DNA from 2 places in the Methylobacter svalbardensis genome. Region 2 is predicted to be linked to the other one. Evidence: riboswitches for the same ligand, from Rfam matches in the RefSeq annotation. Region 2 holds a riboswitch; the other holds the start of a gene.
What was found. Region 2 has a riboswitch for cobalamin ahead of RW114_RS03270 (CbtB domain-containing protein). Riboswitches for the same ligand answer to the same signal wherever they lie in the genome.

Region 1 (6,381 bases), on a different contig from region 2:
CTTTATGGCTCTATTCTTTAGTCGTTTATCACCTAAATCTAAATTACGAAATTCTGTATTTGCCCAATTCATAGCTAAAATGATTCTACTTTACTAAATCTTAACAACTTGTGTGTAAGGAGATGGGTTAAATAACGTCCCTTAAAAACAGCCTCTTCCAACGGCACATAACAAACCGCTGTTTATCCAACTCTTTCGGGCGCATACTTGGCTTCGATACCGAGGTATCGAACGGCGCTTTAAAGCTTAGCGCTCCTTCTCCCGTAGTGGCTGGATCGTCTTCAAGCTTCTGTTGCGCGATACAAAAATACTTGGATTCTCTAAAGCATGCGAACAGAATAATTCGCTTTATTATTTAAATTAAGATTAGGAAAGTAAACATGAAAAAAACAAATCTAGCAACTGGGCTATTAATTTTATCTGTCTTTACAAGTGCTGTTTATGCTGATATTACCCTGCAATCTACAAAAGAAGTAGAAGGTACCTGGAAACTGGAACACAGCAAAAATTTTATAACCGATAAAGATGCTGTCAAGAGAGAAGATACCTGGGTATTTAAAAATGATAAAGTAACAATCTTGCATATTCCACGTGATGGCACATACTATGATCAACCGCCCGTAAATTACGAAATAGACGATGGTAAGTTAAAGGTTTATCTTGTCGGAAATAACAGATTCGACCTATTTACTTTAGTAGACAAAGACGACAAAAACATGACCCTGAAAGGAAAATTCGGCGGCTATTATTACTTTATTAAAAAGTAATATTTTAAAATTTAATAGGCAAGACTCTCTATTACCCAGACCAATTTATTAAAAAGTTAAGATAGTCATTTTCATTTTAGTAAAATGTTATTATCGCGCCGCAGGCATTTCGATATTCCATAATGTTTGCGGTGGCGGTGAAATGGTCAAATTCGGACCTAGAGCAATTATCCATTACGTATGATCAAATCTATTGTTAAAATAGCAAAATTTAGCAGTCACCGAGGTAGCCGACAATGCCCCGTCCTTATTCAGAAGATTTGCGACTGCTTGCGGCGAATGCCGTTGACAGCGGCAAAACGACACGCGAAGTCAGCGCGCTCTATCAAGTCAGTCCTGCCTTTGTGTCAAACGTTCATCAGTATTGGCGACAGACCGGCCGCATTCATCCTAAGCAGATCGGCGGGTACCGGCCAAATCATCGATCAGTTCCACGCCGACGAATGCCTGAATTATTTTAAAAACGCAGGCTATGCTTCTGACTAATGGAGAAATGCTCTAGTTTGGAAGCTAATCACACAAAATCTAAACACTCTTTGCATCATCATATCCAAATCTGCCTACTCCACAGGTAGATCATTCGACAAGCTCACGACTCAGGGTGAACTGGTTTAACCCCCCTTGTATACTTTAGCCTACCAACTCGTAAATTTGCTTTATCCTCCCTACCCCTTATAATCATCCCTGCTTTCAGGTTCCAGAGGGTTTTTCAGACCCAATGGTTAAACGGGAAGTCGGTAAGGTTTAGGCCAAATCCGACGCTGCCCCCGCAACGGTATATAAGTAAAAGTTTCATCGAGATGCCACTGTGTTCACGCATGGGAAGGTGATGATTCAGGCTAACGCCACTTATAAGTCCGGAGACCGGCCCGAAAGTTTAATTCGGTACAGCGGAGGGCTGTCTGCGAAAGTGACAGTCTAGCTCCGCGTCATCTCTCGTTTGTCCTCTGTTGTGTAAAGCAACCATCATGCGCGGGCGGCGCAGAGAGGACATATGCAAAAACTCATCTTCGGCTCATTATTGCTCACGGGTTTTACTACCCAATTACATGCGCAGGAAACTGTGCAAAATCTTCCCGATCTGGTTGTTACCGCAACCCGGACAGAGACCGCTAAAAACCAGCTGGCGGCTGCGGCCACTGTCTATACCCGTAAGGATATTGAGCGCCTGCAGGCTAAAACCCTGCCGGAACTGCTAAGCGGCACGACCGGAATCGACATGTCGCAAAGCGGCGGCTACGGGAAGGATACCAATATTTACATGCGCGGAACCAATTCCGACCACGTACTGGTATTGATTGACGGCATCAAAATCGGCTCCGTCACCTCCGGCACTACCCCCTTTCAATTTATTCCGCTCGATCAGGTCGAGCGGGTGGAAATCATTCGCGGGCCTCAGTCGAGCCTTTACGGTTCGGAAGCGATAGGCGGGGTTATCCAGATATTCACCCGCAAAGGCGGACAAAATGAGAAGCCCAGCGTCACCCTGGATGCGGGAGGCGGCTCTTATGATACTTACCGCGTTTCCGATACGGTCAGCGGCAAATGGAAAAACAGCTGGTATGGCTTGGGTTCATCGCAGTTCGGTTCTCAGGGTTTTAATTCCCGGCAGCCTATCCCCGGACGCTTCGGCGTTAATCAGCCGGACAAGGACGGTTACCTGAACACCGCGCTGAATGCCCGAGCAGGCCACCGTTTTGACAACAGTGCCGAAGTTGAGGCGTTTTTTATGCGGGCTGAGGGAAAATCCGAGTTTGACGGTAACTTCCAAAATAAAACCGAATTTGTCGAACAAACCGTCGGCACTACCGCCAGCATGAATATTGTCGATAACTGGCGCTCACTACTGCGCTTGGGACAAAGCCGCGACGACGGCGACAACTTTGCGCCTGACGGGACATTTTCCAGCCGCTTTAGCAGTACCCGCTGGAACGCCAGCTGGCTGAATGAAGTTGCGTTGTCCGACGATCACCGGTTGGTTATCGGTTCCGATTACCGGCTGGATCAGGTCGACAGCTCAACCGCCTACAACGAAAGATCCCGTTATGATGCAGGCATTTTTACCGAGTTGCACAGCCGCATTCTGGACAATCACTTTATCAACGCATCGGTACGCGGGGATAAAAACGAGGCCTTTGGCGAACAGCTGACCGGCAATTTCGGTTGGCGTTATAACGGGGGCTACGGCATCAGTCCGTTTGCCGGCTTTGGCAATGCATTCAAAGCACCGTCATTTAACCAGCTTTATTTTCCCGGATTCGGCAATCCCTCGCTGAAAGCCGAACAATCAACGTCTTTCGAAGCGGGATTGGCCGGTGACCATGATTGGCTGCAATGGGAAGTTCGCGCTTACCATACCAATATCGATAACTTGATCGTGACGGTAACAAACCCGACTACCTTTCTAGCCAGCGCGGAAAATGTCGGCAAGGCGCAAATTGACGGCATTGAAGCCGAAATCGGCACGCAGTTGATGGGCTGGAACAGCAAGTTGAACATGAGCCTGTTAAGCCCTAAAAACCGGGAGACTAATGCGCGACTGCCGCGCCGGGCTGAAAAAACCTTATCTTATGATTTATCGCGCTCATTCGGACAGTTTGATCTGGGCGCTAAGGTGCTGGCTCAATCCGACCGTTTTGATGACGCGCTGAACAGAACCAAGGTTGCCGGTTACGTAACCGTTGATTTACGCTCGGCCTATCATTTAAATAAAAACTGGATGCTAAGCGCAAAGCTGAATAACCTGCTGGATAAACAGTATCAAACCATTAACACCTACAATACCGCAGACCGGAACTTCTTTGTTTCAATCCACTACAACAACTAACCTAAGGGGAACAACATCATGAACATAAAACAATGGCTGCAAGCCGAGTATTTACCTATTCCGCTGATCGCGCTGATGGCACTGACGCGCTTTCACCACTTTGGCGACGTCTGGCATCTGCCCGATGCCTCGTTGGCGGTTTTTTTCTTTGCCGGTTTTTACCGCAAAAAGGCTTTGTTTCCCTTCTTGCTGGTTCTGGCCGGATTGATCGATTACATTGCCATCGCAAACGGCACCAGCAGCTGGTGCGTGTCGCCTGCTTATGTTTTCCTGATTCCCACTTATGCGGTCATGTGGTTTGCAGGCCGCTACTGTTCGGCGTTTAAATCGTTGAAACCGACTGTACTTTTAATGCAGTTTGGTGTGGTGACGCTGGCGGCGTCGGCTGCATTCGCCATTTCAAACGGCAGCTTTTATTTGTTTTCAGGCCGTTATCCGGATTTATCCTGGGGACAATATTTTGCACGGGTAGCCCAGTATTACCCGCCTTATGTCAGTTCTGCCCTGCTTTATATAGTCTTGGGTTATGGCATCATGAAGCTGGCCAAGTCATTGCCAGCTTTGACGGCTAATCATAAAGAAATTTAAAGGAGTCGCCTCGGGTTAGCGGCCGTTATGTCCCAGGGGGTATTGTAGTTAACCCAATATCAGTCAGAAAGGTTTACGGTATCTAGAGCATTTTTCCGTTAGTCAGAAGCATAACCTGCGTTTTTAAAATAATTCAGGCATTCATCGGCATGATTTGGCCGATAGCCTGCCAGAGCTTGTCATAAGTTCGTTCTGCGACCTTACGCAACAATGCTTTCAGTTTGGCAAATATCTGTTCAATCGGGTTCAGGTCAGGACTATAAGGCGGCAAGTATTTAAGCGTCGCGCCCCTGGCTTCAACAGCTCTTTCACTTCAGCTACTTTGTCTGCCAATGGCCAGCGGGGGCAGCGGGGGCAGCGGGCACCGGCTAGAGCACGGCCATAACGACGAATCATGTTCGCGTGTCGTTTTGCCGCTGTCCATTTGCCAGAGGGGCTGGGAAGCGCTTTCCGGCAAACCCATTAAAAATCGAGAAGCGCAGGGATTGTCGTGGTGTGGGGGTCGCCTTTTCTTTGGATACTTTCTTTTGGCGACGCAAAAGAAAGTATCTCTGCTTCGCGGACGAGCCCGCGATTAAAACAAGCCATTCGGAACCAACGCCCCGATCAAGTCATCAGGCTTCCAATGGTGTAATACGCTAGTATCCCCTATCATCCCAAGACTTATCCATCCGCTTTGCAGAAACCGGATAAGCGGTTTTAAGCTGCTGGGCGAATAGCGATACCCTAAACTCCTCAAGCATCCAGCGGAATGGGTCTTGTTCCGGTATGACCTTGTCTTTTTTGGCTTTCTTCTCCACGTCCTTCCAATACCGAATCGCATAACGGCTGACTTCCTGAACTTTTTGCAGACTGTTATCCCGTTTATCCAGACGGTATTGCACGGCCTTCAAATAGCGCGGGATGGCTTTGAGCTGCTGATAAGGCGTGTTGCGGATGAATCCAGCATAGATCATCAAGTCCAGCTGTTCGTTAATGTCTTTCGCCAGCGGATCATTCGCATTCAGGCGGCTCAACTGCGTTTTGATAGCGCCGTACAGCTCCATGATTTCCAGCGCGATTTTCCCGGCTTCATTGGCGGCGCCGATCAGTCCCGCTTTGTTGGCTTGCAGACTTTGCTCAAAAGCCTGTTGGGTGCGGATGGTTCGGCCTTCAATAAATACGCCGTACAGGGCTAAATACAGCATGTCGTCTTTATACGATGCATCCGCATCTTCGCCAATCAGCGGATGCTTCGGCAAGCGGTTATAGGTCAATTCTGCGGCCGCCGACTTCGGCATGTTTTTGCTCACATAGGTGCATTCCTTGCGCAGTTGCAGCTGAAACAGGCGCATTAATCCGGCCTGATGCTGTAATGCGGCTTTTTGCTCGGTGTCGAAAATACGCACGCCGACCGCATCGCCTTCGTCGATGATTGCGGGGAATCCGACAAAGGACTGCCCCTTCTGGATAAACTGGTAAGTCTCCGGCAGGTCGTCGAACGCCCAGCCGATGCAGCCGGTGTAGTTCAGCTCGTCGGCGGCAATCTGGTCGAAGCTGTCTCCGGCTTTGGCGGTATGCTTGAGCTGCAATTTTTTCAGGTCGCGCCCGTAATCCAGCAACTGGCCTTGATCGTCTATGACCCTGAAATTCATCCTCAAGTGATCGGTCAGGGCTTCGGTATTCCAGGCATTTAACGGAATCGCCTCGCCGGTCAGTTTTCTTAAGCGGTTGCCCAGCCATTCCTGCAACGCCCCTTTAAAATCCGGCTCGATTTCAAGACATTGCTTGACGGTTTCGGGCACCGGCACAAAATGTTTCCTGATGTTCTTGGGCAGGGATTTAATCAGCGCGATGCATTTTTCTTCCAGCAAGCCCGGCACCAGCCAGTCGAAAGACGTTTGCGAGACCTGATTCAATTGATGCACCGGGACGATCGCCGTGACCCCGTCTTCATCATGCCCCGGCTCGAACCGGTATTGCAGCGGAATGGTCAGGTTGCCGATCTTCTTGCTGTCCGGGAAATCCCATTCGTTGACATAATCCTGCTCCTGATCCCGCGTCAAATCCTCCTTGGTTAAAAACAGGATCTTGGGATTGGCGCGTTCGGCCGTCTTGCGCCAGGTATCCAGCGTAATGCCGCTGACTACCTCGGGCGGCAGCTTGCTGTCGTAGAATTCATACAGCCACTGCTCATCTTCGACCAGATCGACCCGGCGG
Region 2 (6,381 bases):
CACAGGTAGCCGTCCAGATCCTCGATCAAATGCGCGACATCGGCTCCGGCCATTTTGGTCAGCAGTTCGGGTAGGCCGTCTTCGTCGTCATGCTCATCGACTTGATGTCCATGGTCGTGTCCGTCATGTTCATGGTGACAATGGTCGTGACCGTGATGCTCATGTTCGTGGTGATCGTGGTCATGCTCATCGTGATGATGTCCATGATGGTGTTCTTCATGTTCGTGAGCATGGTGATGGTCGTCATCGTGATCATGGTCGTGGTGCAACAGCCGGGCCTGCAAGTCGGTATCCAGATTGGTTTCTTTGACCAAGTCCCAGATCTGCTGCTGCAACAGCGGTAACTTCGTCGGATCGAGCACTTCTACTTGATAATATTCATCGACCAGTTGAGTCAGCTGGGCCAACGCGCCATACGTGTCGGCGGTGGTCATCGGCGGCGTCAGGTGATCGACGATGACCGCATGGGCACGGCGCTTGGCCTGCGCGCCTTCGCCGGGATCGTTGATGATGAACGGGTAAAACAGCGGCATATCGGCCAACAGCGCATCGGGGAAACAGTTTTCCGACAAGCCCACGCCTTTGCCCGGCAACCATTCGAGCGTGCCGTGCTTGCCGACATGCACAATCGCATCGGCTTTCCATTCGTCGCGCAGCCAGCGATACAGCGCATAGTAATGGTGGGTGGGCGGCAAGTCGGGCTGGTGGTAAATTGCGTCGGGGTCCATGCCGTAACCGCGCGGCGGCTGCAACGCGACGAAGCTGTTGCCCAGTTCCAGGCCTGCCAACGCGATATGATCGTCATGCACATAGGCTTCGCCCGGCGCGGCTCCCCATTGCGTGGTCATTTTCTGCTGCATCTCAAGCGGCAGGTCGTCAAACCATGTCTGATATTGCGCGGCCGGTACGCGGCCAACGGCATGGGCTAGTTGTTCGGTTGTGAGATAAGTATTGTCGTAAGCACAACGGTCGATCAGTTGATGTATCAGCGCGGTGCCGCTTTCCGGCAGCTTGCCGATGTTGTAACCGGCAGCTTGCATGGCTTGAAGTATTCGAATCAATGACGCTGGCGCATCCAGTCCGACCGCATTGCCGATTTGCGAGGCCTTGCTGTTGGAGTTGGTGAACACAAAAGCGATGCGCTTGTCGGCATTGTTCAGATGTTTAAGCCTTGCAAAGCGCGAAGCGATTCCGGCAATACGCGCGACTCGATCCGGCAGCGGTTGGTATTCGACCAGTTCGTTCGACAGGCCGGAGGCTTTCGCCTTGAACGACAGCGGCACGGTGATGATGCGTCCGTCGAATTCCGGCAAGACCACGTTCATTGCCGCATCCAGCGGATTGAGGCCGCGCGCCGATTGCTCCCACTGCTGCTGCATCATGCCGCTGGTGATGGCTTGCAGTACCGGTACATTGAGGCGTTCCAGCACCGACACCGACCAGCCTGCGGGCGTAGCGCCGCCGAGAGTGATTTCGCCCATCGCAAACGCGGTGGTGTTGATCAGTACGTCGATATGCGCGCCCTGCTCACCGTTAAAATAGCTTAATGCTATAGGAAGGGCATCATCGCTGTGGCCGACTGCCAGGGATGGCGGCCGAGATTGCTCCTGGCAATCCTCGGCATTTCCTCCATCCATGGAGGTCAGAAGTGTCGCAATCGGTACGACTGCATGGATGCAGGAGGTAGAGCAACGCAGGGAGCAGTTGCCGAGGGAACCGATGCGACCTGCGCGTAATGACGAGGTAAACACGGGCAATACGTTCAGACCGCGTTTTTCCAACTCATAAACCAACGCATCGATAAAGCGGGTGTTGCCGCTCATCCAGTGGGCGCGATAGAACACGATGCCGATGCTGGCCTTATCTGGCGTTCGCAAGGCAAGCCAGTCGTCTATGCCGGCGTCTTGCGATAAATCGGGATGATAAATGCCGTGTTCGGGCAAATCCACTGCGGGTTCGAAGCCAAAACCGGTCAGCAAAAAATGATCGGAAAGGTAGCGCAGCAGTTGCGCCATATTGACGCTGCCGCCGGCCTGAAAATAGGCCTGTACCTGATGCAGCACGTCGGGTGATACGGTGGACGCGGCTGCCAATTCTGGGTCAGGTTCGCCGGTGCCGCTGATTGCGATCAGGTGTTGCGCTTGATTTTTAGTATGGCGAAGCAGATCGGCAAAGCCGGGCACGCTGCCGAGACGCCCTAATACGCGTAACACGATGATACGCGCCGGAGCAAGCTGATGCTTCAACAATTCGGCCATTTGCGCATCGCTTTCCAAGGCCTGCAAATTGATGCCGGTGGCCTTGGGGAAACTTTCCGGCATTTGCGCCTGTGCGCTTTGCAGCACCATGAGGTCGTTGGGTGCATGGGTCAGCAAGGCAATAGGAGCGTTCATATTTTGCATGTGGGGTAGTAGGATGTGCTGAACGCAGTGAAGCGCATCAATATCGCGAGCGATGCGCTTCGTGCCTCAGCACATCCTACGGGCCTTCGTAGCACCATGAGGTCGTTGGGTGCATGGGTCAGCAACGCTATATCAGACATCGCCGGTACCCAGGCGGTGGAAAACATGTTCGGTTACTTCAACACCCTGTTCCAGGTGTTCGCTGACGATGCGCTCCAGCACGGTCTCGTCGGTACAGGAATACCAGACGCCTTCAGGGTAGACAACCAGGATCGGGCCGTTTTTGCAGACCGCAAAACAGTTGGAGCGGGTGCGTTTTACGTTGAGCTGGGGGCGGGCATCGATTTTTTGACCCAGCTGTTGGAACATGGCTTCGGCTTCGGTGTTGTATTCAGAACAGCGCGAGCCGGTACACATCAAGACATGTTTATCGTGGGTTCTCATGATTTTTTTTGGTAAAACTGTCCCATCAAACCGCCTAGTGCCAGCCAAAAAACAGCGTTGGCAATAGCGGCGGCGGTGATAAAGGATTGTGCCAATTCGGCAGGTGCAGCGCTGCTGTGGACTTCCGGCTGCGGAGCACTGATTAAATGAGGTGCTGCGAGTAACACCGCACCGAAAAACCGGTACGTTTTGGTTTTGGCAAAAGCCAGTAATGACAGCCCGAAGCCGGTATCGAGCACAGTGATCAGCCACCAACTTTGTCGATCTGTCAGTTCGGCAGCTGTTGTGCCGGGAACTTCGGGCGGCAATCCTAAAGACGGTGCAACGAAAAAGGTTGTGTAGCCTGCCAGTCCCCACAACAGTCCCATGCGCCAACTGCCGGTGCGGCCGCGCAAACACATGACCGCGCCAATCAGCAAGGCAAAACCAACGCCCAAGGCGATATTGGCTACCGCCGTAAAAAATGTCCGCTCCCAGCCGTTTTCAGGCTGCCATTCATGCTGTTCGTGGCTATTGTCGGCATTGGCTGTGGCCTGTTCTTCGTACACTTCGGCCTGGAGCAAGGTCGGGATGACTTGAATTTGCTGAACGGCCGTCAGCAACAAACCCGCCAGCAAGCCGGTCCAGAGAGCCGCAGTAAGCAGCTCTCTGAAGGTAGTCAGATTAAACATTAATGGCACGGAAAACTGGCGGAATGTCGTCCATCATGTGCAGTGTTATGTAAGGGTGCAATGTCAGAAAAACCGGCGGTGTACAACAGTGCCAAGCCCAACATGCCGGCCAGCATGGCAGGAAATATTTTGTCTTTTAAAGCTTCGGAACGGGCTTGAGTTTGAGCGTTATCAAGCAAAACAGGTGTTGATGACATGGGGTTTCTCCTGGATAAAGAGACAGCAAAGCCGCTAACGCAAGCGCGTTATCGGCAGGAATAATCTGTACGAGGGAGAAAGTGCAGGACGGACGCGCAGAGAGCAATCCATCTGAGCGCCCTCCGCGCACAAATTCGATTATCACTTCAGGCCGGTCTCCGGGCTCACGAGTTGAAAGCCATGTTAGAGCTTCCAAGGTTAGCGCCTTCCCATGCATCACACAGTGGCGTTTACCAACCTTTTACTTGTTTACCGTTGCGGGGGCAGCGTGGGTTTTGTTTGCATCTTGAGCAAACTCACCGACTTCCCGTTTCAATTCTGCGGACGATAGTCCATGAATACCTAAAGCAAATTTTACCGGGCTAGTATATTCACTCGATAAAAAACTAGCAAGCGTTGAGGTATTGCTAATGAAGGCTTAATTCAACAGCAATGGGAGATTATCTGCCGAATGAGTAACTTTTTACAGGGCTAGGTAGTACGCTGTAAATTTGCTTTATCAAAACAAAATCTTATAATCGTTTCTGCTTTCAGGTTCCAGAGGGTTTTTCAGACCCAATGGTTAAACGGGAAGTCGGTAAGGTTTTGACCGAATCCGACGCTGCCCCCGCAACGGTATATAAGTAAAGTTTCATCGAGATGCCACTGTGTTCACGCATGGGAAGGTGATGATTCAGGCTAACGCCACTTATAAGCCCGGAGACCGGCCCGAAAGTTTAATTCGGTACAGCGGAGGGCTGTCTGCGAAAGTGACCGTGCAGCTTCGCGTTTGCGTCATTTTTCGTTTTCTATTGTCCTCTGTTGTGTAAATCAACCATTATGCGCGGGCGGCGCAGAGAGGACACATGCAAAATTTTATCTTCGACCCATTATTACTCACGGGTTTTAATCCCCAGTTACATCCGCAGGAAACCCCGAAAAATCTTCCCGATATGATGGTTATCATGTCCAGTTTGGCAGTTAGAACAGGATCTGCCATACATGTCAAACAAAAACAAAACGCTACAATCTGCGTTGGTATCGGTGTTTTTCTGGCTCTTAACTGCGCGATGGTTAACGCCGACTCTCAACCTTTGGAACTTGATGAAATGGTCGTCGAAGCAGGGCGAGAAAAAGACCTGATCGGTACAACCGGATCGGCATCTCAGGGCGAAGTCAGTCAGGCACAATTTGAATACCGTCCGCTTTCCCGTAACGGCGAGCTGCTGGAAGTTATTCCCGGCGCTGTAGCTACCCAGCACAGCGGATCCGGCAAGGCTAATCAGTATTTCCTGCGCGGATTTAATCTCGACCACGGCACCGACTTTACGACTTACGTCGACGGCATTCCGATGAACATGCCTACCCATGCCCACGGGCAGGGCTATATGGACATCAATAGCGTCATTCCCGAACTGGTGAAGAAGATTGAATACGGCAAGGGACCGTATTATGCGGAAGTCGGCGATTTTTCATCAGCCGGTTATTCGAAAATGTTCTCGATGGACAAATTGCCTGAAGGCATTTTGAAGTTTACCGGCGGCGAGTTCGGTTATTACCGCACCCTGCTAGCCAATTCCAACAAAGTCGGCAGCGGCGATTTGCTTTACGCCGGAGAATTTAATTTCTACGACGGCGTCTGGCAGCAACCGGAGGACTCGAAAAAATTCAACGGCATGCTGCGTTATACTCTCGATAAAGAGGACTGGGGGGTGTCGGTTAACGGGAAGGGCTATACCAACGACTGGACCGCAACCAATCCGATCCCTCAAGCGTTGGTCGGTAACGGCACGCTCGGCCTTTACGGCACGATGGATCCTACGGATGGCGGCAAAACCAACCGCTACAGCTTATCAACCAATATTTGGAACAAAGGCGATAACTGGAAAAATGACGCCAATATCTATGCGCTTTATTACGATGTAAACCTCTATTCCAATTCTACCGGTTATGCGGACAACCCGGTTAACGGCGACCAGATACGCCAGTTTGAACATCGGGTGCAAGCCGGAGGCAATATCGAACATACCCGCTATAACAAGCTGTTCGGTTTTGACATGGACAATACCGTGGGTTTTCAATTTCGTCACGATGAAATCATGGGCTTGGGTCTGGATCGCACTCAGGCTAGGCAGCTGGTAGATGTTGTCAGCCACAGCAATGTCAGCGAGACCACTGCCGGCGTTTATCTGAAAAACCAGACCTATTGGCATGAAAAAGTGCGCACCATCGCCGGTTTAAGGGGGGATTTTATCCATAACGATGTCACGGTGCTCGACACGGCCATGCATGATCCTCAGGTGAATGCGGCAAATTCAGGCAATGCAGGGCAAGCGCTAGTCAGTCCGAAGCTAAGCCTGATTATCGGTCCCTGGTTCAATACCGAATACTTTGTCAATGGCGGTTTCGGCTACCACTCCAACGATGCGCGCGGCACTACGCTGCAATTTGATCCGGCTACAGGTGCCGCACTAGACAGCAGTACCGCCAAGATCTCGCCTATGGCCCAGTCACGCGGCGCTGAAACCGGCATTCGCAGCAACTTTATCAAAGGCTTGAATAGCACCCTGGCAATATGGTGGCTGGAGAGCAATCAGGAGTTGGTATTTTCTGGCGATGCCGGTACAACCGAGGTGCGCGGAAAGTCCCATCGTTACGGCGTTGAATGGACCAATTACTACAAGCCA

Region 1: it holds a riboswitch for cobalamin, as region 2 does, so the genes downstream of both, RW114_RS17425 (TonB-dependent receptor domain-containing protein) here and RW114_RS03270 (CbtB domain-containing protein) in region 2, are expected to answer to the same signal.

Annotation. Positions count from the first base shown of each region.
Region 1 covers NZ_JAWPOH010000070.1:3-6,383, forward strand. Annotated here, with positions in the region: partial or broken gene RW114_RS21035 (IS4/Tn5 family transposase DNA-binding protein) at 1-72, opposite strand, end outside; gene RW114_RS17415 (hypothetical protein) at 381-767, shown strand; gene RW114_RS17420 (helix-turn-helix domain-containing protein) at 1,004-1,228, shown strand; cobalamin riboswitch at 1,443-1,654, shown strand; gene RW114_RS17425 (TonB-dependent receptor domain-containing protein) at 1,762-3,594, shown strand; gene RW114_RS17430 (hypothetical protein) at 3,613-4,182, shown strand; partial or broken gene RW114_RS17435 (transposase) at 4,281-4,486, opposite strand; gene RW114_RS17440 (DUF3418 domain-containing protein) at 4,821-6,381, opposite strand, start outside.
Region 2 covers NZ_JAWPOH010000005.1:16,578-22,958, reverse strand. Annotated here, with positions in the region: gene RW114_RS03285 (cobaltochelatase subunit CobN) at 1-2,393, opposite strand, end outside; gene RW114_RS03280 ((2Fe-2S) ferredoxin domain-containing protein) at 2,535-2,846, opposite strand; gene RW114_RS03275 (CbtA family protein) at 2,843-3,517, opposite strand; gene RW114_RS03270 (CbtB domain-containing protein) at 3,517-3,714, opposite strand; cobalamin riboswitch at 3,848-4,076, opposite strand; cobalamin riboswitch at 4,231-4,441, shown strand; gene RW114_RS03265 (TonB-dependent receptor) at 4,561-6,381, shown strand, end outside.